Regions from separate parts of the Enterobacter sp. E14S genome, predicted to be linked through region 2. Evidence: predicted binding sites of a transcription regulator. Region 2 holds the regulator's gene; the other holds the start of a gene.
What was found. The regulator sigma-54, encoded in region 2, starts transcription at its own class of promoters, with help from an activator protein. The targets are predictions, from matches to a motif close to GTTGGCACANNTTTCGCTNT.
Positions count from the first base shown of each region.

Region 1 (10,971 bases), on a different contig from region 2:
CGTAAACAGAACGCACCGGTAAACTAAACCGCCGTGAAAGGCTATTAATTGTTTATGCCCGGTTCGCTTGCCGTTAATTATTGTTACAAAAATTTGAGATCTGTTTTTTTGCAGGAAAAGCCTGCAAGTTTTTTGTAACTTTTTGAATACAGATGCTTAAAAAAAGCTGCAAAAGCCCTGAATGCATGGTCTCTCTTTCCACGGACTGTACAGCCTAATTTCCAAAAACGAGAGCAAAATCGAATAGCCGGTTTTTTAACGTTTTAATCTTGCGAGGAAAACCGTTAATATAAACCAAATTATCACTCAGTAGCGTTATCCCTATTCTGGAGACATTTCCTTTGATCAACGTCCTTCTTGTTGATGACCACGAACTGGTGCGCGCAGGGATACGACGCATTCTTGAAGATATTAAAGGTATTAAAGTTGCCGGTGAGGCGTGCTGTGGCGAAGATGCGGTAAAATGGTGCCGCACAAACTCGGCCGATGTGGTACTGATGGATATGAACATGCCCGGTATCGGTGGCCTTGAAGCAACACGCAAAATCGCGCGTACCTTTGTTGATACCAAAGTCATCATGCTGACCGTGCATACCGAAAACCCACTGCCCGCGAAAGTGATGCAGGCGGGCGCAGCGGGCTACCTGAGTAAAGGTGCTGCGCCGCAGGAAGTCGTCAATGCAATCCGTTCCGTGTTTGCCGGACAGCGCTACATAGCGTCCGACATTGCCCAGCAGATGGCGCTGAGTCAGATTGAGCCCGAAAAAACCGAATCACCGTTTGCCAGTTTGTCCGAGCGTGAATTGCAGATTATGCTGATGATCACCAAAGGTCAGAAGGTGAATGAGATCTCGGAGCAGCTGAATCTCAGCCCGAAAACGGTGAACAGCTATCGTTACCGGATGTTCAGTAAACTGAACATTCATGGCGACGTTGAACTGACGCACCTGGCCATCCGGCACGGTTTGTGTAATGCGGAGACGTTGTTAAGTCAGTGAGTGATGTGTTCGATTCAAAAGCATTTCTGAAAACCGTAACCAGCCAGCCTGGCGTCTATCGCATGTATGACGCTGGCGGTACGGTTATCTACGTGGGGAAGGCAAAAGATCTTAAAAAACGCCTCTCCAGCTATTTTCGCAGCAACCTGGCCTCCCGAAAGACCGAAGCGCTGGTCTCACTCATTCAGAATATTGATGTCACCGTCACGCACACCGAGACAGAAGCGCTGCTGCTTGAGCACAACTATATTAAGCTCTACCAGCCGCGCTATAACGTCCTGTTGCGTGATGATAAGTCCTACCCGTTTATTTTTCTGAGCGGCGATACCCATCCGCGCCTCGCCATGCACCGCGGTGCAAAACACGCCAAGGGCGAATACTTCGGGCCGTTCCCTAACGGCTATGCCGTGCGTGAAACGCTGGCGCTGCTGCAAAAAATCTTCCCTATCCGCCAGTGTGAAAACAGCGTTTACCGTAACCGCTCGCGCCCGTGCCTGCAGTACCAGATTGGACGCTGCCTGGGGCCCTGCGTGGAAGGGCTGGTAAGTGAAGAAGAGTATGCCCGGCAGGTGGATTATGTGCGCCTGTTCTTAGCCGGAAAAGACGATCAGGTCTTAACGCAGCTGATCGCGCGCATGGAAAAAGCCAGCGCCGCACTCGAGTTCGAAGAGGCCGCGCGGATCCGCGACCAAATCCAGGCGGTGCGCAGAGTCACTGAGAAACAGTTTGTCTCGAATACCGGTGACGATCTCGACGTCATCGGCGTAGCCTTTGACGCCGGGATGGCCTGCGTGCACGTGCTGTTTATTCGCCAGGGCAAAGTGCTCGGCAGCCGCAGCTATTTCCCGAAAGTGCCCGGCGGTACTGAACTGGGTGAAGTGGTGGAAACCTTTGTAGGCCAGTTCTACCTGCAGGGGAGCCAGATGCGCACGCTGCCTTCTGAGATCCTGCTCGATTTTAATCTTGACGATAAAACCCTGCTGGCCGATTCGCTCTCTGAACTGGCGGGCCGTCGGGTGAATGTACAAACCAAACCGCGCGGCGACCGTGCACGTTATCTTAAGCTGGCGCGAACCAACGCGGCGACGGCACTCACCACGAAGCTGTCGCAGCAGTCGACGGTCAATCAGCGTTTAACGGCCCTGGCGACGCTGCTGAAGCTTCCGGAAGTGAAACGGATGGAGTGTTTCGACATCAGTCACACGATGGGAGAACAGACGGTGGCCTCCTGCGTGGTGTTTGATGCTAATGGCCCACTGCGCGCCGAGTATCGCCGCTACAACATCACCGGGATCACGCCGGGCGATGACTATGCGGCCATGAATCAGGTGCTGCGTCGTCGCTATGGTAAAGCCATAGAGGAGAGCAAAATTCCGGATGTGATCCTGATTGACGGCGGGAAAGGGCAGCTCGGCCAGGCGAAAGCGGTATTTGAATCGCTTGATGTCAGCTGGGATAAAAACCATCCGCTGCTGCTGGGCGTCGCAAAAGGGGCCGATCGTAAGGCCGGTCTGGAGACATTGTTCTTCGAGCCGGAAGGCGAGGGCTTCAGCCTTCCGCCGGATTCCCCGGCGCTGCACGTCATCCAGCATATTCGCGATGAATCACACGATCATGCCATCAGCGGTCACCGCAAAAAACGGGCGAAGGTGAAAAATACCAGTAGCCTGGAAACGATCGAAGGCGTGGGGCCAAAACGTCGCCAGATGCTGCTGAAGTATATGGGCGGATTGCAAGGATTACTCAACGCCAGCATGGAGGAAATTGCAAAAGTGCCGGGTATTTCGCAAGGGCTGGCAGAAAAGATCTACTACTCGTTGAAACATTGAGGGCTCTGTAGCAACATAGAGCTAAATTTTACTGACAACAAACAGTTACCGTCATTATGCAATTTAATATCCCTACGTTGCTCACTCTCTTCCGTGTCGTACTCATCCCGTTCTTTGTACTGGCGTTTTACCTGCCGGTCGTCTGGGCACCCTTTGCGTGTGCGTTGATCTTCCTGATCGCAGCGGTCACCGACTGGTTTGATGGCTACCTGGCCCGTCGCTGGAATCAAAGCACCCGTTTCGGTGCCTTCCTCGATCCGGTGGCAGACAAAGTGATGGTCGCTATCGCCATGGTGCTGGTAGCCGAGCACTATCATACCTGGTGGGTAACGCTGCCTGCGGCCACTATGATCGGTCGCGAGATCATTATCTCTGCGCTGCGCGAATGGATGGCGGAACTGGGGAAACGCAGCAGCGTGGCGGTCTCGTGGATTGGTAAAGTCAAAACGACGGCGCAGATGGCTGCGCTGGTCTGGATGCTCTGGCGTCCGAACGCCTGGGTTGAATGGGCGGGAATTGGTCTGCTGTGGGTGGCGGCAGTGCTGACGCTGTGGTCCATGCTGCAATATTTGAACGCTGCGCGCGGGGATTTGCTTGATCAGTGATCGTTTCGCCGTAATTTTCAGCAAACGATCCAGGGATGCAAAAAATAACGTTGACTCATAACGTCATATCAGTAGAATGCAACGCATCGAACGGCGGCACAGCAAGCCGGACGGTAATGAAATCAAGTGGTTAGATGTTTACTTGATGACATGCGGGAATAGCTCAGTTGGTAGAGCACGACCTTGCCAAGGTCGGGGTCGCGAGTTCGAGTCTCGTTTCCCGCTCCAGATTAAAGACATGCGCAGTAGCGGGTGTCAGTTTGAAAAGTTTTACGGCGCGTTAGCAAAGCGGTTATGTAGCGGATTGCAAATCCGTCTAGTCCGGTTCGACTCCGGAACGCGCCTCCACTTTCTTCCCGAGCCCGGATGGTGGAATCGGTAGACACAAGGGATTTAAAATCCCTCGGCGTTCGCGCTGTGTGGGTTCAAGTCCCACTCCGGGTACCATGGGAAACAAAGAATAATCAAAGCAATAAGCAGTGTCGTGAAACCACCGAAAGGTGGTTTTTTTGTGCCTGTAATTTCTGTTCACTTTTTTCGTCAGCTTGACTCGCCTCAGGAAAAGGACAATCTTGTCCCGTACACCCTACATCAACCATTTTTCCTTTTTTTATTAAATAGATAGTCATGTTTAAAGACGGTTGTGTTTTAGTCGAGTATCTTCCAGTTTCGAATGAAGCACGGTTCGCATAAATTGATGCAAATCAAACTGATTTAAGTTAATGCATTTCTAATATTAATTAATTCGCGCTAAAAAATAATAGTGATGTATCTTAGCCGTAGCGAGAAGACGTTTAATTTGATAATTGCTGGTGGCCATTCGCTATATTGCCGGACCAAACCGTCAGTCTTATGTTCACGGGGTTAAGTCCTGGCAAGTAATGCCTTTACCAGAAACACACCTATCTCAGTTAACAAAATGTATATTTTACAATAACAAGAAGCCGTATCCCTGTCGGGAGAGAGACTGGATTTTAAAAGAATTGGATAATTAAAAATGAAAAAAATAATGATAGCTGCTTTTTTATCAGTAGTGATGACGGGATGTGCTAATAATCCTAACGCCTCTGACTATGAATTATGTCAGGCTATGAGCGGTGACACGTTCACCAGTGGGTCGGAAGCGGCTCAAATGATGCAAGCCAGAATACAGGCGGGCACTTCTACGGTCAGTGCGGCAGATTGTGCGGCTATTACACAAAGTACGGCAGCAGGATGGCAACAAAAGGCGGCTAACCTGAATGCAGCTAGCGCTGCATATAATCAAAGTATTCAGCCTAAACCTACCCTGGAAACTAATTGTAATCCGACTATAAACGGCGGTTTCACCTGTACACAGCAATAATGAGTCCTTATAGCTTAACTTTGTGATAAAACGCATTATTCACTATCCCCATCGTTCGCGCTGTGTGGGGCCAATTCCCACTACCATGGGAAACAAAGAATAATCAAAGCAATAAGCAGTGTCGTGAAACCACCGAAAGGTGGTTTTTTTGTGCCTAAAATCCGTCAGTCACACCCCGCCCAAATACGCCTTCCTCACCTCCTGATTTCCAAGCAGCTCTTCGCCGGTGCCGCTCAACCGGATCTGCCCGTTAACCATCACATACCCGCGGTCGGAAAGCTTCAGCGCGTGATGCGCATTCTGCTCCACCAGAAAGATAGTCATGCCGTTGCGGGCCAGCTCGCGCAGCGTCTGGAAGATCTGTTTCACCACAATCGGCGCCAGACCGAGGCTCGGTTCATCCAGCAGCAGCAGCTTCGGACGGCTCATCAGCGCCCGGGCGATCGCCAGCATCTGCTGTTCCCCGCCGGACATGGTCATCGCGCGCTGCTTGCTTCGCTCCTTGAGGCGCGGGAACAGGTCGAACATGGTTTGCATATCCTCAGCGGCAAACTGGCTGCCGATGGGGATGGTCCCCATCAGCAGGTTCTCTTCAACGGTCATATCCGGGAAGATTCGTCTGCCTTCCGGCGCCTGCGCAATACCGCCGGACGCGACGTAGTGGGTGGATTTATGGCTGATATCCTCGCCGCTGAAAAGTATCTTTCCGCTGCGAATACGGGGCTGGCCAAAGATGGACATCAGCAATGTCGATTTACCCGCGCCGTTTGCGCCAATCAGCGCCACGGTTTCACCCTTATTGACCTCAAGGGAAACCTGTTTAAGCGCCTGAATGACGCCGTAAAATACGTCCACCTCGCGAAATGCCAGCAGCGGTTCGCTCATAGGTTGACCTCGCTTTCATCCGTACCCAGGTAGGCGGCAATCACCTTTTCATCATGCTGGATCTGCTCGGGTTTTCCCCTGGCAATAACATCCCCGTGGTCGAGCACGATAATGTCGTCCGAAATCTCCATCACCATCCCCATATCATGCTCAATCAGCAATACCGTGATGTCATGATGATCCCGCAGAAAACGAATAATGCTGCTCAGCTTGTGCGTTTCAACCGGGTTAAGCCCGGCGGCGGGTTCATCCAGACAGATCATTTCCGGCCCGGTGCACATTGCTCGCGCAATTTCCAGACGCCGCTGCTGGCCGTACGACATCTCTCCCGCCAGACGATTGGCGCACTCCACCAGATCCACCACTTCCAGCCAGTAGAAGGCCCTGTCCAGGGCGTCGCTTTCCGCCCGCCGGTATGCCGGCGTATTTAAGATCCCGGCGAGCAGATTGCGATTAACGCGCATATGCTGCGCAACCAGCAGGTTTTCCACGACAGACATCTCGCGAAAAAGACGGATATTTTGAAACGTGCGCGCCAGCCCTGCGCGATTGACCAGATGCGTTCCGCCGAACATTTTGTAGAACAGACGCTGCCCGAACTGCGCGGGGTTAATCCAGTCACCCGGCTGGAATTTTTGTCCGAGCACCTGAATAACGTTAGTCGTTTTATGGCGGGTATTAAATAAAATGTTGCCGCCGGAGGCTCTGTAGAAGCCCGTCAGGCAGTTAAACACGGTGGTTTTCCCCGCCCCGTTTGGCCCAATCAGGGCGGTAATTGAGCTGCGCTGCACGTCCAGGTTGACGTCGTTTAGCGCCTTAATCCCGCCGAAGTGCATCATCAGATGTTCAACGCGTAATATCGTTTCGTTCATGGCGCGACGCCCTTACGCACGGCAAACCCGCTGCGGTTAATGCGGATCAAACCGCGTGGACGCCAGATCATCATCACCACCATGAGCATGCCAAACAGCAGGACGCGGTACTCGGCAAAACTGCGCAGCAGTTCCGGCGTTACCGTAAGCACAAAGGCGGCCAGTACCACGCCAAGCGTCGAGCCCATACCGCCCAGCACCACGATGGCGAGGATCAGCGCCGATTCAAAGAAGGTAAAGGAGGTGGGATTTACGAACCCCTGATAGGTGGCGAAGAACACCCCGGCAATGCCCGCGGTCGACGCACCCAGCGTAAAGGCCGACAGCTTAACCAGAACATGATTTAACCCCATCGAGCGGCAGGCAATTTCGTCTTCACGCAGCGCTTCCCACGCCCGACCAATCGGCATCCGCGTCAGGCGGTGCTTGATGTAGAGCACCAGCATCACCACCAGGAACAGAACCGCGTAGATAAAAATAAACTTCATGTTCGGGTTGTAGGTGAGGTGGAAAAATTCGTGGAAGGGCACGCCGCCTTCTTTCGCGCGTCGTCCAAATTCCAGACCGAAAAAGGTGGGGGGAGGGGCCGACACGCCGTTTGGTCCGCCGGTGAAGGTCAGCCAGTTGTTCAGTATCAGGCGAATAATCTCCCCGAACCCGAGGGTGACGATGGCGAGATAGTCACCGTGCATGCGCAGTACCGGAAAACCGAGCAGGGCGCCTGCGGCGGCGGCCATGATTGCCGCCAGCGGCAGCATGCTCCAGAAGCCTAAGCCGAGATACTGGTATCCCAGCGCCAGACCGTACGCACCAATTGCGTAGAACGCGACATATCCCAGATCCAGCAGGCCGGCCAGACCCACGACGATATTCAGCCCCAGACCGAGAAGCACGTAGATCAGCCCGAGAATGGCGACGGTCAGTACATATTTCGTGGCGACAAACGGAAAGCAAATCGCAAGAGCAATCACCAGAGGAATAATCCAGCGCATGCGGCTTTTGTATTCCGGTGGCCGGACATATACGCCCGCGCTATCGGCTTCGAAGCGCGCCTGGAAACGGGTGCCCGCGGCGGTACCTAAAAAGGCGCTCAGCAGAAAACGCCCGAGCATGACGATGCCAACCATCCAGGCCAGTCGCTGCCCGGCAAAGTTAAAGCTGTAACCGTCCAGCACTACGCCCGCTATGGGGCCGAAGATTATCAGCGCAATCAGCCCGGAAAAAATCGCGTCCAGCATGCAGCGTTTAAGTGAAAAACCGTGTGATGTCATCATTCTCTCCCTCACACTTTGGCCACAATCGGGCGCCCAAGCAGCCCCTGGGGACGGAAAATCAGGATCATGACCAGCAGGCCGAACGAAAAGACATCTTTATAGTCCGAGTTCACCATGCCCGAGAACTGGGCTTCCGCCACGCCCAGGATAAGGCCACCGAGCATGGCGCCGGGGAGGGAGCCGATGCCGCCGAGCACCGCCGCAGTGAAGGCTTTAATGCCGATCACGAACCCGACGTAGAAATCAAAGGTGCCGTAATTCATGGTGATCAGCACGCCTGCCAGACCGGCCATCGCCGCGCCGATCACAAAGACCAGCGAAATAATCCGGTCAGTGTTAATGCCCAGAATGGAGGCCATCTTACGATCCTGCTGTACCGCGCGGCACATCCGGCCCAGCCGGGTATGGTTGATAATCCAGGTGAGCACCAGCATGCCGGCAAACGATGCAACCAAAATAAACACTTTGGTGTAGGTTATCTGCACGAAGCCGTCGCCCAGATGCAGGCGAATCACGCCGTCCAGCATGGTCGGCACCCCTTGCTGACGCGGACCCTGGCTCAGCTGCGCGTAGTTTTGCAGGATAAGCGACATCCCGATGGCGGAGATCAGCGGCGCCAGGCGCGTGGAGTTGCGCAGCGGCTTGTAGGCGATACGCTCGATGGTCCAGCCGTACACCCCGGTAACCACAATGGTGAACACCAGCGTACCCAGAATCAGCAGCGGGAACGACTGCAGACCGAAGAACGAGAGCAGCGCCAGACCAATGGCGCAGAGATAGGCGGAAATCATATACACTTCGCCGTGGGCGAAATTGATCATCCCGATAATGCCGTACACCATGGTGTAGCCGATGGCGATTAAACCGTAGACGGAGCCCAGCGTTAAGCCATTGATTAACTGTTGCAGGAAGAATGTACTCATCTTAGCGCGCTCGTTTTATAGGCTGCGCGATGCGCGCAGCCTGATGTTTATTACGCGCCGACGGGCAGGCCCGCCGACGTTGAGCGTGACTCCGTCCCGTTACTGCACTTCCTTATATTTGCCTTTGTCGTCCCACTGGTACACCACGTAGTCAGACACTTTCAGATCGCCTTTGTTGTCCCAGGCTTTTTTGCCCATCACCGTGTCGACGGAATTGGCTTTCAGCCACTCGCTGGCTTTGGCGGAGTCCTTGCCGCCGGTGGCCTTGAAGGCTGCGGCAATGGCCTGTACGGAGGCATAGGAGTAAAGGGTGTAACCTTCCGGCTCGAATTTACCGGCGCGGAATTTCTCGATAACCGCTTTACCGTCCGGGATAAGGCGCGGATCTTTACCGAAGGTCATGTAAATGCCGTTCGTGTATTGCGGGCCCCCCGCGGCGGTCACCATCTCTTCGTTGACAATACAGTCGCCGGAGAAGAATTTCGCCTGCACGCCCTGTTCGCGCATCTGTCGAACCAGCGGACCGGCTTCCGGGTGACAGCCACCGAAGAACACGACGTCCGGTTTTAGCGCGCCGATCTTGGTCACCAGCGCGTTAAAGTCTTTCTCACCGCGAGATAACCCCTCATACATCACATCCTGAACCCCGCGTTTCGCCAGCGCCGCTTTGGTGGCGTCAGCCAGACCCTGACCATAGGTGTCTTTATCGTGAATAATCACCACGCGCTTGGCTTTCAGCTTGTCGATGATGAAGTCGCTGGCAACCTGACCCTGCTGGTCATCGCGTCCGCACATGCGGAACATATCGCTCATGCCGCGTTCGGTGATCAGCGGGTTAGTTGAGCCGGGGGTAATCGCAATAATGCCCGCGTCGCTATACACCTCGGAGGCGGGCATTGTGGAAGAGGAGCAGAAATGGCCGACCACGGCGTTGACTTTATCCTGGTCAACTAAACGGTTGGCGACGGCCACGGCCTGCTTGGGCTCGCAGGCATCATCCCCCTGAACCAGTTTGATCTTCTCGCCGTTAATGCCGCCTGCGGCATTAATGTCTTCAGCGGCCTGCGTTGCGCCGTGCCAGTACTGATCGCCATAGGTGGCATTCGGACCCGTGAACGGCCCTGCCACGCCAATCACAATATCTGCCCGGGCGGAAAACGCCGTCACCAGGCAACCGGCCAACACAAGAGAAAGAGGAGTTCTGATTAATTTCAGCGACATTATTATGTTCCTTAGCAAAGAGGTTTTTGCACCACGGCGTAAACCCGAACGCCCGACGGCGCAGCCAATCCGAAACACGAGCAAGAACAAAATGCACTAAACGAACAAGATACAGACGGCATCCTGCATATTACGGCGAGATTTCCCTGCGCAGAGGCGCGCGAAGAACGTTAAGCAAAAACGTTGCCAGAATGGTTAACCCATTGACGAGCATGCGACATGTTTGAGTATAGAGCGCCGCGTTATGCCGCCTTGCGGGAGGAGAAGAAATTACAGCGGAGATCACATATCGTTAACAATAAAGCCCATAAGTTGTGCAAAGGTCACGGTTTGCACGCTTTTGCAGCAATAAAGACCTAAACTTCAGCCCGGAGAGGCGTGAGTTATGTGTTAGGATCGTTTCCTTTTGCAGGAGTGTCAGCGATGACTGAAGGCCCATTGAATGAAAGCGAAATGGCGTGGCTTGAAGAGACGTTAATGTCTTACGGTCATGATGACGCGTCCGTGATTGACGTGTCCGAACTGGACGGCATGCTTACCGCAGTGCTTTCCGGTCCTGTTGTCGTTGAGCCAGACGCCTGGCTGGTGGCGGTGTGGGGTGGCGAGAAGTACATTCCGCGCTGGAAAAACGATCGTGAGATGAACCGTTTTATCGATCTCTGCTTTAAGCATATGAACGATATTGCCGAGCGCCTGAGCGAGTACCCGGATCAGTTTGAACCGATGTTCGGTTATAACGACGTTGACGGTGAGAGTTATACCGTGGTGGAAGAGTGGTGCTATGGCTATATGCGCGGCGTGGCGCTGACGGACTGGTCAGCCCTGCCGGAAGCCCTGAAGGCCGACCTTGAGGTAATTGCCCTGCACGGGACGGAAGAGAACAGCGAAAAGCTGGATGAACTGTCCGAAGAGGAGTATATCGCCAGCATCGAAAGCATCCAGCCTGCGGCACTGCGTTTATATCAATACTGGGTTAACAATCCGCAGCAGCCGGAAGTGAAGAAACCGACGGTGAACGG
Region 1 covers NZ_JBVODQ010000002.1:617,697-628,667, forward strand. The annotation lists gene uvrY (UvrY/SirA/GacA family response regulator transcription factor) at 342-998, shown strand; gene uvrC (excinuclease ABC subunit UvrC) at 995-2,827, shown strand; gene pgsA (CDP-diacylglycerol--glycerol-3-phosphate 3-phosphatidyltransferase) at 2,884-3,432, shown strand; tRNA gene ACZ6J2_RS08085 (tRNA-Gly) at 3,585-3,660, shown strand; tRNA gene ACZ6J2_RS08090 (tRNA-Cys) at 3,707-3,780, shown strand; tRNA gene ACZ6J2_RS08095 (tRNA-Leu) at 3,793-3,879, shown strand; gene ACZ6J2_RS08100 (hypothetical protein) at 4,430-4,777, shown strand; gene ACZ6J2_RS08105 (ABC transporter ATP-binding protein) at 4,946-5,662, opposite strand; gene ACZ6J2_RS08110 (ATP-binding cassette domain-containing protein) at 5,659-6,534, opposite strand; gene livM (high-affinity branched-chain amino acid ABC transporter permease LivM) at 6,531-7,805, opposite strand; gene ACZ6J2_RS08120 (ABC transporter permease subunit) at 7,817-8,731, opposite strand; gene ACZ6J2_RS08125 (branched-chain amino acid ABC transporter substrate-binding protein) at 8,831-9,952, opposite strand; gene ACZ6J2_RS08130 (YecA/YgfB family protein) at 10,376-10,971, shown strand, end outside.
Region 1: a site for sigma-54 is predicted at 10,124-10,143, ahead of ACZ6J2_RS08125 (branched-chain amino acid ABC transporter substrate-binding protein). Genes of this name have one in related genera too.

Region 2 (10,971 bases):
CACCATACCGATAAACAGACCGGAGACAATGATGATGAGCATCGACAGCACGCCGACATTATAAAGCTGCCGCACCAGCAGCGGTGCGTGCTTACGGAATTCCGGCTTGCCGACCAGCGCGTTGAATAACATCAATCCGGCACGCCCGAACGTCCTGATGGTTTTTATGCCACGGTGTCCGAGAGCGGCCAACGCATTTAACAGCATGAGTGGCTTAACTCCCTATTCCCAGTAAATCGTCACGATAGTCGCCCGCCGGGTAGCGGAACGGCACAGGGCCATCGGCAATACCGTCAAGGAACTGCCGCACGCGCGGATCGCAATTTTCCTGCAGCGCCTGAGCGCTACCGTGTGCGACGATCTTTTTGTCCGCCACAATATAGGCGTAATCGGCAATGCTCAATACTTCCGGTACATCGTGAGATACCACAATGCAGGTGACGCCAAGCGCGCTGTTCAGTTCAGAGATGAGCTTCACCAGCACGCCCATCGTGATGGGATCCTGTCCAACAAACGGTTCGTCGAACATGATTAAATCAGGTTCTAATGCAATAGCGCGTGCCAGCGCGGCGCGGCGCGCCATCCCGCCGGACAGCTCCGAAGGCATCAGCTTTGCGGCGCCCCGCAAACCGACGGCTTCGAGCTTCATCATCACCGTGCTTTTCAGCAGTTCAGGCGGCAGGCTGGTATGCTCACGCAGCGGATAGGCGACGTTATCAAAGACATTCATGTCGGTGAACAAGGCTCCCGACTGAAAGAGCATGCTCATGCGTTTGCGGACAGTATACAGACGCGAGCGTGACATCTCCGGGATGTTTTCGCCATCGAAGAGGATTTCACCGCGATCGGGTGGGATTTGCCCACCAATGAGGCGCAGCAGGGTCGTTTTACCGATCCCGGACGGCCCCATGATGGCAGTGATCTTGCCACGCGGTACGGTCAACGAAATATCATCAAATATCAATCTGTTGGCGCGAGAAAAACTCACGCCGCGAACATCGACTAAATTCGCCATCGTTTGGCTCATTTATGGTTCCTTTATTACCCTGCTCACGTTAAGGCATGCCGCCTGAATCAGCCCTCAACTCTGCATTTTTACAGAATAATAGCCGTTGAGGTTAGCGAAAGCTGGCATTTGTTTTACTTTTCCGGCGCATAAAGTCAAAATTAGGAATTCGTTACGCCTCAGACTGTATGCAGTCCAGCCATTCCCGTGCGATGGACCGACGAGTATACCTGAAGAAAGGACTTTTGATGCTTTTAGCAACAGCACTGTTAATAATTGGTTTACTTTTGGTGGTCTACAGTGCTGACCGTTTAGTGTTTGCTGCATCTATCCTGTGTCGCCTGACGGGCGTACCGCCTGTCGTCATCGGGATGACCGTTGTCAGTGTGGGAACGTCACTTCCTGAAATCATCGTCTCTGTCTCGGCATCGCTGCATGGTCAGTTAGACCTGGCAGTAGGTACCGCGATTGGCTCCAACATCGTTAATATACTCTTGATTTTAGGCCTGGCCGCACTGCTCCATCCATTTCGCGTGCATTCTGATGTTCTGCGCCGCGAATTGCCGCTAATGTTAATCGTAAGCCTGCTGGCAGGCTGCGTATTTTACGATGGTGTGCTGAGCTACAGCGACGGCATTTTCCTGCTGGCTCTGGCCGTTATTTGGCTGCTGTATAGTGTTAAAATCGCCCGTCTGGCTGAGAAGCAGGGTCAGGATAGCCTCACGCGGGAGCAGGTCGCCGAACTGCCGCGAGAAGGCACGCTGCCTGTTGCCCTGCTCTGGCTTGGCGTTGCGCTGATCATCATGCCGATGGCAACGCGCATGGTCGTGGATAACGCGACGGTGCTGGCGAACTATTTCGCCATCAGTGAACTGACCATTGGCCTGACGGTGATCGCCATCGGCACCAGCCTGCCGGAGCTGGCCACGGCCATTGCGGGGGCTCGTAAAGGTGAGGATGACATTGCCATAGGTAATATCATCGGTTCCAACATATTTAATATCGCCATTGTGATGGGCCTGCCGGCCCTGATTACGCCAGGGCCCTTTAATCCCCTGGCGTTCTCACGCGACTATGGCGTGATGTTATTGGTCAGCGTGATATTTGCCCTGCTCTGCTGGCGGCGGCAACGACAGATCGGCAAAGGCGCAGGCGCGCTGCTGACGGGTGGATTTATCGTATGGATGGCGATGCTGTACTGGCTCTCGCCTCTTCTCTCTGGGTAAACGGAAACGCATTATGTCGCAAATAGAATTGCAGCCGGGTTTTGACTTTCAGAAAGCAGGCAAAGAGGTTCTGGAGATTGAACGTGAAGGTCTGGCGCAGTTAGATCAGTACATTAATCAGGATTTTAGTCTGGCATGTGAGAAGATGTTCTACTGTGCCGGCAAAGTCGTGGTGATGGGGATGGGTAAGTCCGGCCACATTGGACGCAAAATGGCGGCAACGTTTGCCAGCACCGGAACCTCTTCCTTCTTTGTACATCCGGGGGAAGCCGCGCACGGTGACCTGGGTATGGTCACGCCGCAGGATATCGTCATCGCGCTGTCCAACTCCGGGGAGTCCAATGAAATTCTGGCGCTGATTCCGGTACTGAAGCGACTGCAGGTGCCGCTTATTTGCATGACCAGCCGTCCGGAAAGCAGCATGGCGCGGGCGGCCGATATTCACCTGTGCGTGAAAGTGCCCAAGGAAGCCTGTCCGCTCGGCCTGGCGCCGACGTCCAGCACCACCGCCGCGCTGGTCATGGGTGATGCGCTTGCCGTCGCGCTGCTCGAAGCCCGCGGTTTTACGCCGGAAGATTTCGCGCTTTCCCACCCGGGCGGCGCGCTGGGGCGCAAGCTTCTGCTTCGGGTAAACGATATTATGCACACCGGGGATGAGATCCCTCACGTCAGTAAAGAAGCCTCCCTGCGTGATGCGCTGCTGGAAATCACCCGTAAGAATTTGGGTATGACGGTCGTGTGCGACGATCTGATGAAAATTCAGGGGATCTTCACCGATGGCGACCTGCGCCGCGTGTTCGACATGGGTGTAGATGTCCGCACGCTCGGCATTGCCGATGTGATGACGCCGGGCGGTATCCGCGTCCGTCCGGGTACGCTGGCCGTGGATGTGCTGAACCTGATGCAGTCCCGCCACATTACCTCAGTGATGGTTGCCGATGGCGACCAGTTGCTGGGTGTGGTACATATGCATGATCTGCTGCGCGCAGGCGTAGTGTAATGAAGGATAAAACAATGAGTAATGCGGGTGCATCCCTTGCAACCTGTTATGGACCGGTCAGTACCCAGATGATGGCAAAGGCGGAAAACATTCGTCTGCTCATCCTGGACGTGGATGGCGTACTTTCCGATGGCCTGATTTACATGGGCAATAATGGTGAAGAGCTGAAAGCGTTTAACGTTCGCGACGGCTACGGTATCCGCTGCGCGCTCACCTCGGGTATTGAGGTGGCTATCATCACCGGGCGAAAAGCTAAACTGGTAGAAGACCGCTGTGAAACCTTAGGAATTACCCATCTGTATCAGGGTCAATCCGATAAGATGGCGGCGTTTAAGGATTTACTGGGTAAACTGGCTATCGCACCGGAAAACGTAGCCTACGTCGGGGACGATCTGATTGACTGGCCCGTGATGGCTGAAGTCGGGCTGAGCATCGCCGTTGCCGATGCGCATCCGCTGCTGATCCCGCGCGCTGACTACGTTACCCACATCAACGGAGGCCGCGGTGCCGTACGTGAAGTCTGCGATCTGCTTTTGCTGGCGCAGGGCAAGCTTGATGAGGCCAAAGGGCAATCGATATGAGTAAAACCAGACGCTGGATTATCATTTTGCTTTCGCTTGTCGCACTGGTATTGATTGGCGTGAACCTTGCCGATCGCGACGATCCGCAAACGGAAGTGGTCAACAATAACGATCCAACCTATAAAAGCGATCACAGCGACACCGTGGTCTACAGCCCGGAAGGCGCGCTGAACTATCGCCTGATCGCCCAGCATGTTGAATATTTTTCAGATGACGGTATTTCGTGGTTTACCCAACCGGTCATGACCACATTTGATAAGGACAAAGTGCCGACGTGGTCAATTAAGTCAGATCGGGCAAAACTGACAAATGACCGTATGCTTTATCTGTATGGCCACGTTGAAGTCAACGCCCTGACCGCTGACTCGCAACTGCGAAAAATTACGACGGATAATGCCCAAATTAACCTGGTAACCCAGGACGTGACCTCGCAGGATCTGGTCACACTGTATGGCACAACATTTAATTCCAGCGGTTTGAGAATGCGCGGGAACTTACGCAGCAAGAACGCCGAGCTGATTGAAAAGGTTAGAACCTCCTATGAAATTCAAAACAAACAAACTCAGCCTTAAAGTAATTATCGCCAGTGCGATGCTGGCGACCAGTCTCCCCGCGCTTGCTGTAACGGGCGATACCGACCAACCGATCCATATCGAGTCTGATACCCAGTCTCTCGATATGCAGGGCAACGTCGTCACCTTCACGGGTAACGTCGTCATGACTCAGGGCACCATCAAAATTAACGCCGACAAAGTGGTCGTGACCCGTCCGGGTGGCGAGCAGGGCAAAGAGATCATTGATGGTTACGGCAACCCGGCCACCTTCTACCAGATGCAGGACAACGGCAAACCGGTGAAAGGCCGCGCTTCGCATATGCACTATGAGCTGGCGAAGGACCTGGTCATACTGACCGGAAACGCGTATCTGGAACAGCTGGACAGCAACATTACCGGCGACCAGATCACCTATCTGGTGAAAGAGCAAAAAATGCAGGCCTCCAGCGAGAAAGGCAAACGCGTCACGACCGTACTGGTTCCGTCGCAGCTGCAGGACAAAGGCAAAGGCCAGGCCCCGGCACAGAAGAAGAGTAACTAATTCGTTATGGCAACATTAACTGCAAAAAATCTCGCGAAGGCCTACAAGGGCCGCCGTGTCGTAGAAGATGTCAGTCTGACCGTCAACTCCGGCGAAATCGTGGGGCTGCTTGGCCCTAACGGTGCGGGTAAAACCACCACTTTCTACATGGTCGTTGGCATTGTGCCGCGCGATGCCGGCAACATTATCATTGACGATGAAGACATCAGCCTTCTGCCGCTGCACGCGCGCGCGCGTCGCGGGATCGGCTACCTGCCGCAGGAAGCCTCCATTTTCCGTCGTCTTAGCGTTTACGATAACCTGATGGCGGTCCTGGAAATTCGTAACGATCTGACCAGCGAACAGCGTCAGGATCGTGCCAACGAGTTGATGGAAGAGTTCCACATTGAGCATCTGCGCGACAGCCTCGGTCAGGCACTCTCCGGGGGGGAACGCCGTCGCGTTGAGATTGCGCGTGCGCTGGCCGCAAACCCGAAATTTATCCTTCTGGATGAACCGTTTGCCGGCGTTGACCCGATCTCGGTTATCGATATCAAACGCATCATTGAACACCTGCGTGACAGCGGGCTTGGCGTACTGATCACCGACCACAACGTCCGTGAAACGCTGGCCGTGTGTGAACGCGCGTATATTGTGAGCCAGGGCAATCTGATCGCCCACGGTACGCCGCAGCAGATCCTCGAAGACGATCATGTTAAGCGCGTCTATCTTGGGGAAGACTTCAGACTCTGATAGGGTAGAGGTAACGTAACGCCGAACCGGAGAAAAACGCTCTGAACATGAAGCAAGGTTTGCAATTAAGGCTCAGCCAACAACTGGCAATGACGCCGCAGCTACAGCAGGCAATTCGCCTGTTGCAACTGTCCACGTTAGAACTTCAGCAGGAACTCCAGCAGGCGCTGGACAGCAACCCCCTGCTGGAACAAACCGATCTTCATGACGAGGTAGATACTCAGCAGTCACAGGATACAGAAGCGCTCGACACCGCGGATGCACTCGAACAAAAAGAGATGCCCGACGAGCTACCGCTGGATGCCAGCTGGGATGAAATCTACACCGCCGGAACCCCTTCCGGTACGCGTGCAGACTACCAGGATGATGAGCTACCGGTCTATCAGGGAGAAACCACCCAGTCGCTGCAGGATTACCTGATGTGGCAGGTGGAACTTACCCCCTTCTCCGATACCGACCGCGCGATTGCCACCTCAATTGTCGATGCCGTTGACGACACCGGCTATTTGACCGTCACGCTGGACGATATCCTGGAAAGCATGGGCGACGAAGAGATTGAGCTTGAGGAAGTCGAAGCCGTACTGAAGCGCATCCAGCGTTTCGATCCGGTAGGCGTGGCCGCAAAAGATCTGCGCGACTGCCTGCTGATCCAGCTTTCTCAGTTCAGCAAAGAGACGCCATGGCTCGACGAGGCGCGTTTAATCATCAGCGATCATCTGGATCTGTTGGCCAACCACGATTTCCGCAGCCTTATGCGCGTTACGCGCCTGAAGGAAGAGGTGCTGAAAGAAGCGGTGAATCTGATCCAGTCACTCGATCCGCGTCCGGGACAGTCGATCCAAACCAGCGAGCCCGAGTACGTCATCCCGGACGTGCTGGTCAGAAAACACAATGACCGCTGGGTCGTTGAACTGAATTCAGACAGCATCCCTCGCCTGCAAATCAACCAGCAGTATGCCTCCATGTGCACCAGCGCGCGTAACGACTCCGACAATCAATATATTCGTAGCAATCTTCAGGAAGCGCGATGGCTGATCAAAAGTCTGGAGAGCCGAAATGATACGCTGCTGCGCGTCAGCCGCTGTATTGTCGAACAGCAGCAGGCGTTCTTTGAGCAGGGCGAAGAGTATATGAAACCGATGGTACTGGCGGATATCGCCCAGGCCGTCGAGATGCATGAATCAACCATTTCCCGTGTCACCACGCAGAAGTATCTGCACAGTCCACGCGGTATTTTTGAGCTTAAGTATTTCTTCTCCAGCCATGTGAATACCGAGGGCGGCGGCGAAGCGTCGTCAACGGCCATTCGTGCCCTGGTGAAGAAGTTGATCGCCGCGGAAAACCCCGCGAAGCCACTAAGCGACAGTAAGTTAACCACCATGCTGTCCGATCAGGGTATTATGGTGGCACGTCGTACTGTTGCGAAGTATCGAGAGTCTTTATCCATTCCGCCGTCCAACCAGCGTAAACAGCTGGTCTGACACAACCGATAAGGAAGACACTATGCAGCTCAACATCACTGGACAAAACGTCGAAATTACTGAGGCTTTACGCGACTTCGTGAACGCGAAGTTTGCAAAACTCGAGCAGTATTTCGAAAGGATCAATCAGGTCTATATTGTGTTGAAAGTGGAGAAAGTGACTCATATCTCGGATGCCACCCTGCATGTTAACGGGGGTGAACTGCATGCCAGTGCGGAAGGGCAAGACATGTACGCTGCTATCGACGGCTTGATTGATAAGCTTGCGCGACAGCTCAATAAACATAAAGATAAACTGAAACAACACTAATTGTCCGGGCAGTTAACGGGTGCAGGACGCCTGTTGTGAAACACAACAGGCCATTTGTACAGTTAGCGCTTAGGTGAAATTATGATGAACAACGATTCCGCTCTTCAACTGAGCAATGTCCTTAACCAGGAATGTACCCGCAGTGCGGTTCACTGCCAGAGCAAAAAACGTGCGCTGGAGATCATCAGTGAACTGGCTGCAAAACAGCTGGGCCTGCCGCCGCAGGTGGTATTCGAAGCGATTCTGACCCGTGAAAAAATGGGCAGTACCGGTATTGGCAACGGCATCGCGATCCCGCACGGCAAACTGGAAGAGGATACCCTGCGTGCCGTTGGTGTGTTTGTGCAGCTTGAAACACCCATCGCCTTCGATGCCATTGATAACCAGCCCGTCGATCTCCTCTTCGCGCTGCTGGTGCCTGCCGACCAGACGAAAACCCATCTGCATACGCTGTCGCTGGTCGCAAAACGTCTGGCCGATAAAACCATTTGCCGTCGACTGCGCTCGGCCCAAAGTGATGAAGAGCTCTATCAAATTATCACTGAAGCAGAAGGCAATCAGGATGATGCATAACCAGGAGATGGCCTTCACATCTGTTGTCCTGAGGAGAAACGGAACATGGTGCTGATGATTGTCAGTGGCCGTTCAGGGTCGGGGAAATCCGTTGCTCTGCGCGCCCTGGAAGACATGGGTTTTTACTGCGTCGATAACCTGCCGGTCGTGTTGTTACCCGACCTGGCCCGCACGCTGGCGGAGAGACAAACCTCTGCCGCCGTCAGTATCGACGTTCGTAACATGCCTGAATCGCCAGAGATCTTCGAACAGGCCATGAGCAACCTGCCTGACGCGTTCTCGCCTCAGCTGCTGTTCCTCGATGCAGACCGCAATACGCTGATCCGCCGCTACAGTGATACCCGTCGTTTGCACCCGCTATCCAGCAAGAACCTCTCTCTGGAGAGCGCTATCGATGAAGAGAGCGACCTGCTGGAGCCGCTGCGTTCTCGTGCCGACCTGATTGTCGACACCTCTGAAATGTCCGTTCACGAGCTGGCGGAAATGCTGCGTACCCGGCTGTTGGGTAAACGCGAGCGCGAACTGACGATGGTGTTCGAATCCTTCGGCTTTAAGCACGGTATTCCGATTGATGCGGATTATGTTTTCGACGTGCGCTTCCTGCCGAACCCGCACTGGGATCCAAAACTGCGTCCAATGACCGGTCTGGATAAGCCGGTGGCGGCGTTCCTCGACCGGCACACAGAAGTACACAATTTTATCTACCAGACGCGAAGCTACCTTGAGCTATGGTTACCTATGCTGGAGACAAACAATCGTAGCTACCTGACGGTGGCGATTGGCTGTACCGGCGGTAAACATCGTTCGGTTTACATCGCCGAACAGCTGGCCGACTATTTCCGCTCGCGCGGGAAGAACGTTCAGTCCCGTCATCGCACGCTGGAAAAACGTAAAACATGACCGTAAAACAAACCGTTGAGATCACCAACAAGCTGGGTATGCATGCACGCCCGGCGATGAAGCTGTTTGAGCTGATGCAGGGTTTCGATGCAGAGGTACTGCTGCGGAATGACGAAGGCACCGAAGCGGAAGCGAACAGCGTGATCGCGCTGCTGATGCTGGATTCCGCCAAAGGGCGCCAGATTGAGGTAGAAGCCACCGGTCCTCAGGAAGAGGAAGCGCTGGCGGCGGTGATTGCCCTGTTTAACGCAGGGTTCGACGAAGATTAAGGTCTGCTATTCAGGCGGGTAGCGCTTCGCTTACCCGCTCTACATAAGATTATTACGCTGCATAAACCCCTCTCCACCCAGCTGATTCATCTGGCGCATAATCCACGCCTGGCGGCTTCGCACGTACCCTGACGGGGCGCTGGCCTTAAAGCGGATAGGATTAGGCAGAACAGCCGCGAGCAGCGCCGCCTCCGACATGCTCAGCCTGCTGGCTGGTTTATTAAAATAGCGTTGTGATGCAGCTTCGACACCAAATACCCCCTCGCCAAACTCAGCGACGTTGAGATAGACGGTCAGAATACGTTTTTTGCTCCAGACCGTTTCCATTCCCAGGGTGAGCCCCGCTTCCAGCCCTTTTCGCACCCAGCTTCGGCCATCCCACAGGAACAGGTTTTTTGCCGTCTGCTGCGACAAGGTTGATGCCCCGCGCACGCGGTTTTCATGGCGTTCGTTATGGGCTAGCGCTTTCTCAATGGCCGCCACGTCGAACCCCCAGTGCTCCGGAAATTTCTGGTCCTCCGCAGCGATGACCGCCAGCCCCATGAACGGGGAGATCTCATCCATGCTCACCCAGTCAGAGTGGGCAACGTAACCAAAATCGCCGCTGAACCACGCGCTAAGCTGGCGCTCAACCATAACGGCAGAGAACGGTACCGGCATAATGCTGAATAAAGCCAGCCCGCCTCCCCAGAATACCGCCAGCACAAGTACGATGCGCAAGAGAAAACGTTTCACCCCTGCGCCTGCGGCAAATTTACCCTTCATTCAGTCAGCACCAGCACGCGATCCACCAGCTTTTCAATACCTGAGGCCGCCTCAGCGATATTGTTCGCCAGCATATACGCCGGCGTGGTGACAATTTTGTTATCTTCATCAACCACAATGTCATCAACCGGGCACGGAACGTGTTCGCCCCCCATTTCCTCGACGATCTCTGCGGTATCAATATCCGTCCCGATAGTCAGGCGCAGCGGGAAATCAAAAATCCTGGGCAGCATTGCCGGCGCGATGCAGATAAAGCCCAGCGGTTTTCCAGCCGCATGCATGGCCTGCGACAGCGCTTTAAGATGAGGATCGATCTGACACTCCGCACCCTGCGCAGCAAAGGTACTGAGATTTTTGGCCGCGCCAAACCCACCCGGCACAATGAGCGCATCAAGCTCTGTAGGGTCTGCCTGAATAAGAGGATGGATATCACCTCGCGCAAGACGCGCGGCTTCAATCAGTACATTACGGGTTTCCGCCATCGGCTCGCCGGTTAGATGATTAATCACATCCGCCTGATTTTTGTCCGGCGCAAAGCAAATAACCTCTGCTCCCTGCTTAGCCAGGGCCAGCAGCGTGATTACGGCTTCATGTATTTCAGAACCATCGTAAACACCGCATCCGCTCAGCACGACACCAATCTTTTTCATCATGACAATCCTTTTCTGCAACTTGCTGAAGCACATTAATAATTTTGATTAAAACGCTATGCTTCACACATTTCACTGATTCATGTAACAAACCATTTAAGATTTGCTATCTTATCTGCGTGCGGCCTAAATTTTTCAGGCAGCGCCATTTCGAAAATAACTTTAAAAAACAGGCGCAGCCACGATTTCCCTGGTGTTGGCGCAGTATTCGCGCACCCCGGTTAATCCGGGGTCATTTTTTTCTGGCGTCGACCCAGGCTTTAAGCACCGCCACATCGTTTTGCCACTCTTGTTTCATCTCTTCAACCCAATCACCCACGTTATCTTCCCATGCAGGTAAATCAGGCGACTGAATCTGTTGACCCAGCTGCTGCAGATGGCGT
Region 2 covers NZ_JBVODQ010000006.1:122,280-133,250, forward strand. The annotation lists gene mlaE (lipid asymmetry maintenance ABC transporter permease subunit MlaE) at 1-207, opposite strand, end outside; gene mlaF (phospholipid ABC transporter ATP-binding protein MlaF) at 215-1,027, opposite strand; gene ACZ6J2_RS14425 (calcium/sodium antiporter) at 1,255-2,232, shown strand; gene kdsD (arabinose-5-phosphate isomerase KdsD) at 2,246-3,232, shown strand; gene kdsC (3-deoxy-manno-octulosonate-8-phosphatase KdsC) at 3,247-3,813, shown strand; gene lptC (LPS export ABC transporter periplasmic protein LptC) at 3,810-4,385, shown strand; gene lptA (lipopolysaccharide ABC transporter substrate-binding protein LptA) at 4,354-4,908, shown strand; gene lptB (LPS export ABC transporter ATP-binding protein) at 4,915-5,640, shown strand; gene rpoN (RNA polymerase factor sigma-54) at 5,688-7,121, shown strand; gene hpf (ribosome hibernation promoting factor) at 7,144-7,431, shown strand; gene ptsN (PTS IIA-like nitrogen regulatory protein PtsN) at 7,513-8,004, shown strand; gene rapZ (RNase adapter RapZ) at 8,050-8,904, shown strand; gene npr (PTS phosphocarrier protein NPr) at 8,901-9,173, shown strand; gene mtgA (monofunctional biosynthetic peptidoglycan transglycosylase) at 9,213-9,938, opposite strand; gene elbB (isoprenoid biosynthesis glyoxalase ElbB) at 9,935-10,588, opposite strand; gene arcB (aerobic respiration two-component sensor histidine kinase ArcB) at 10,821-10,971, opposite strand, start outside.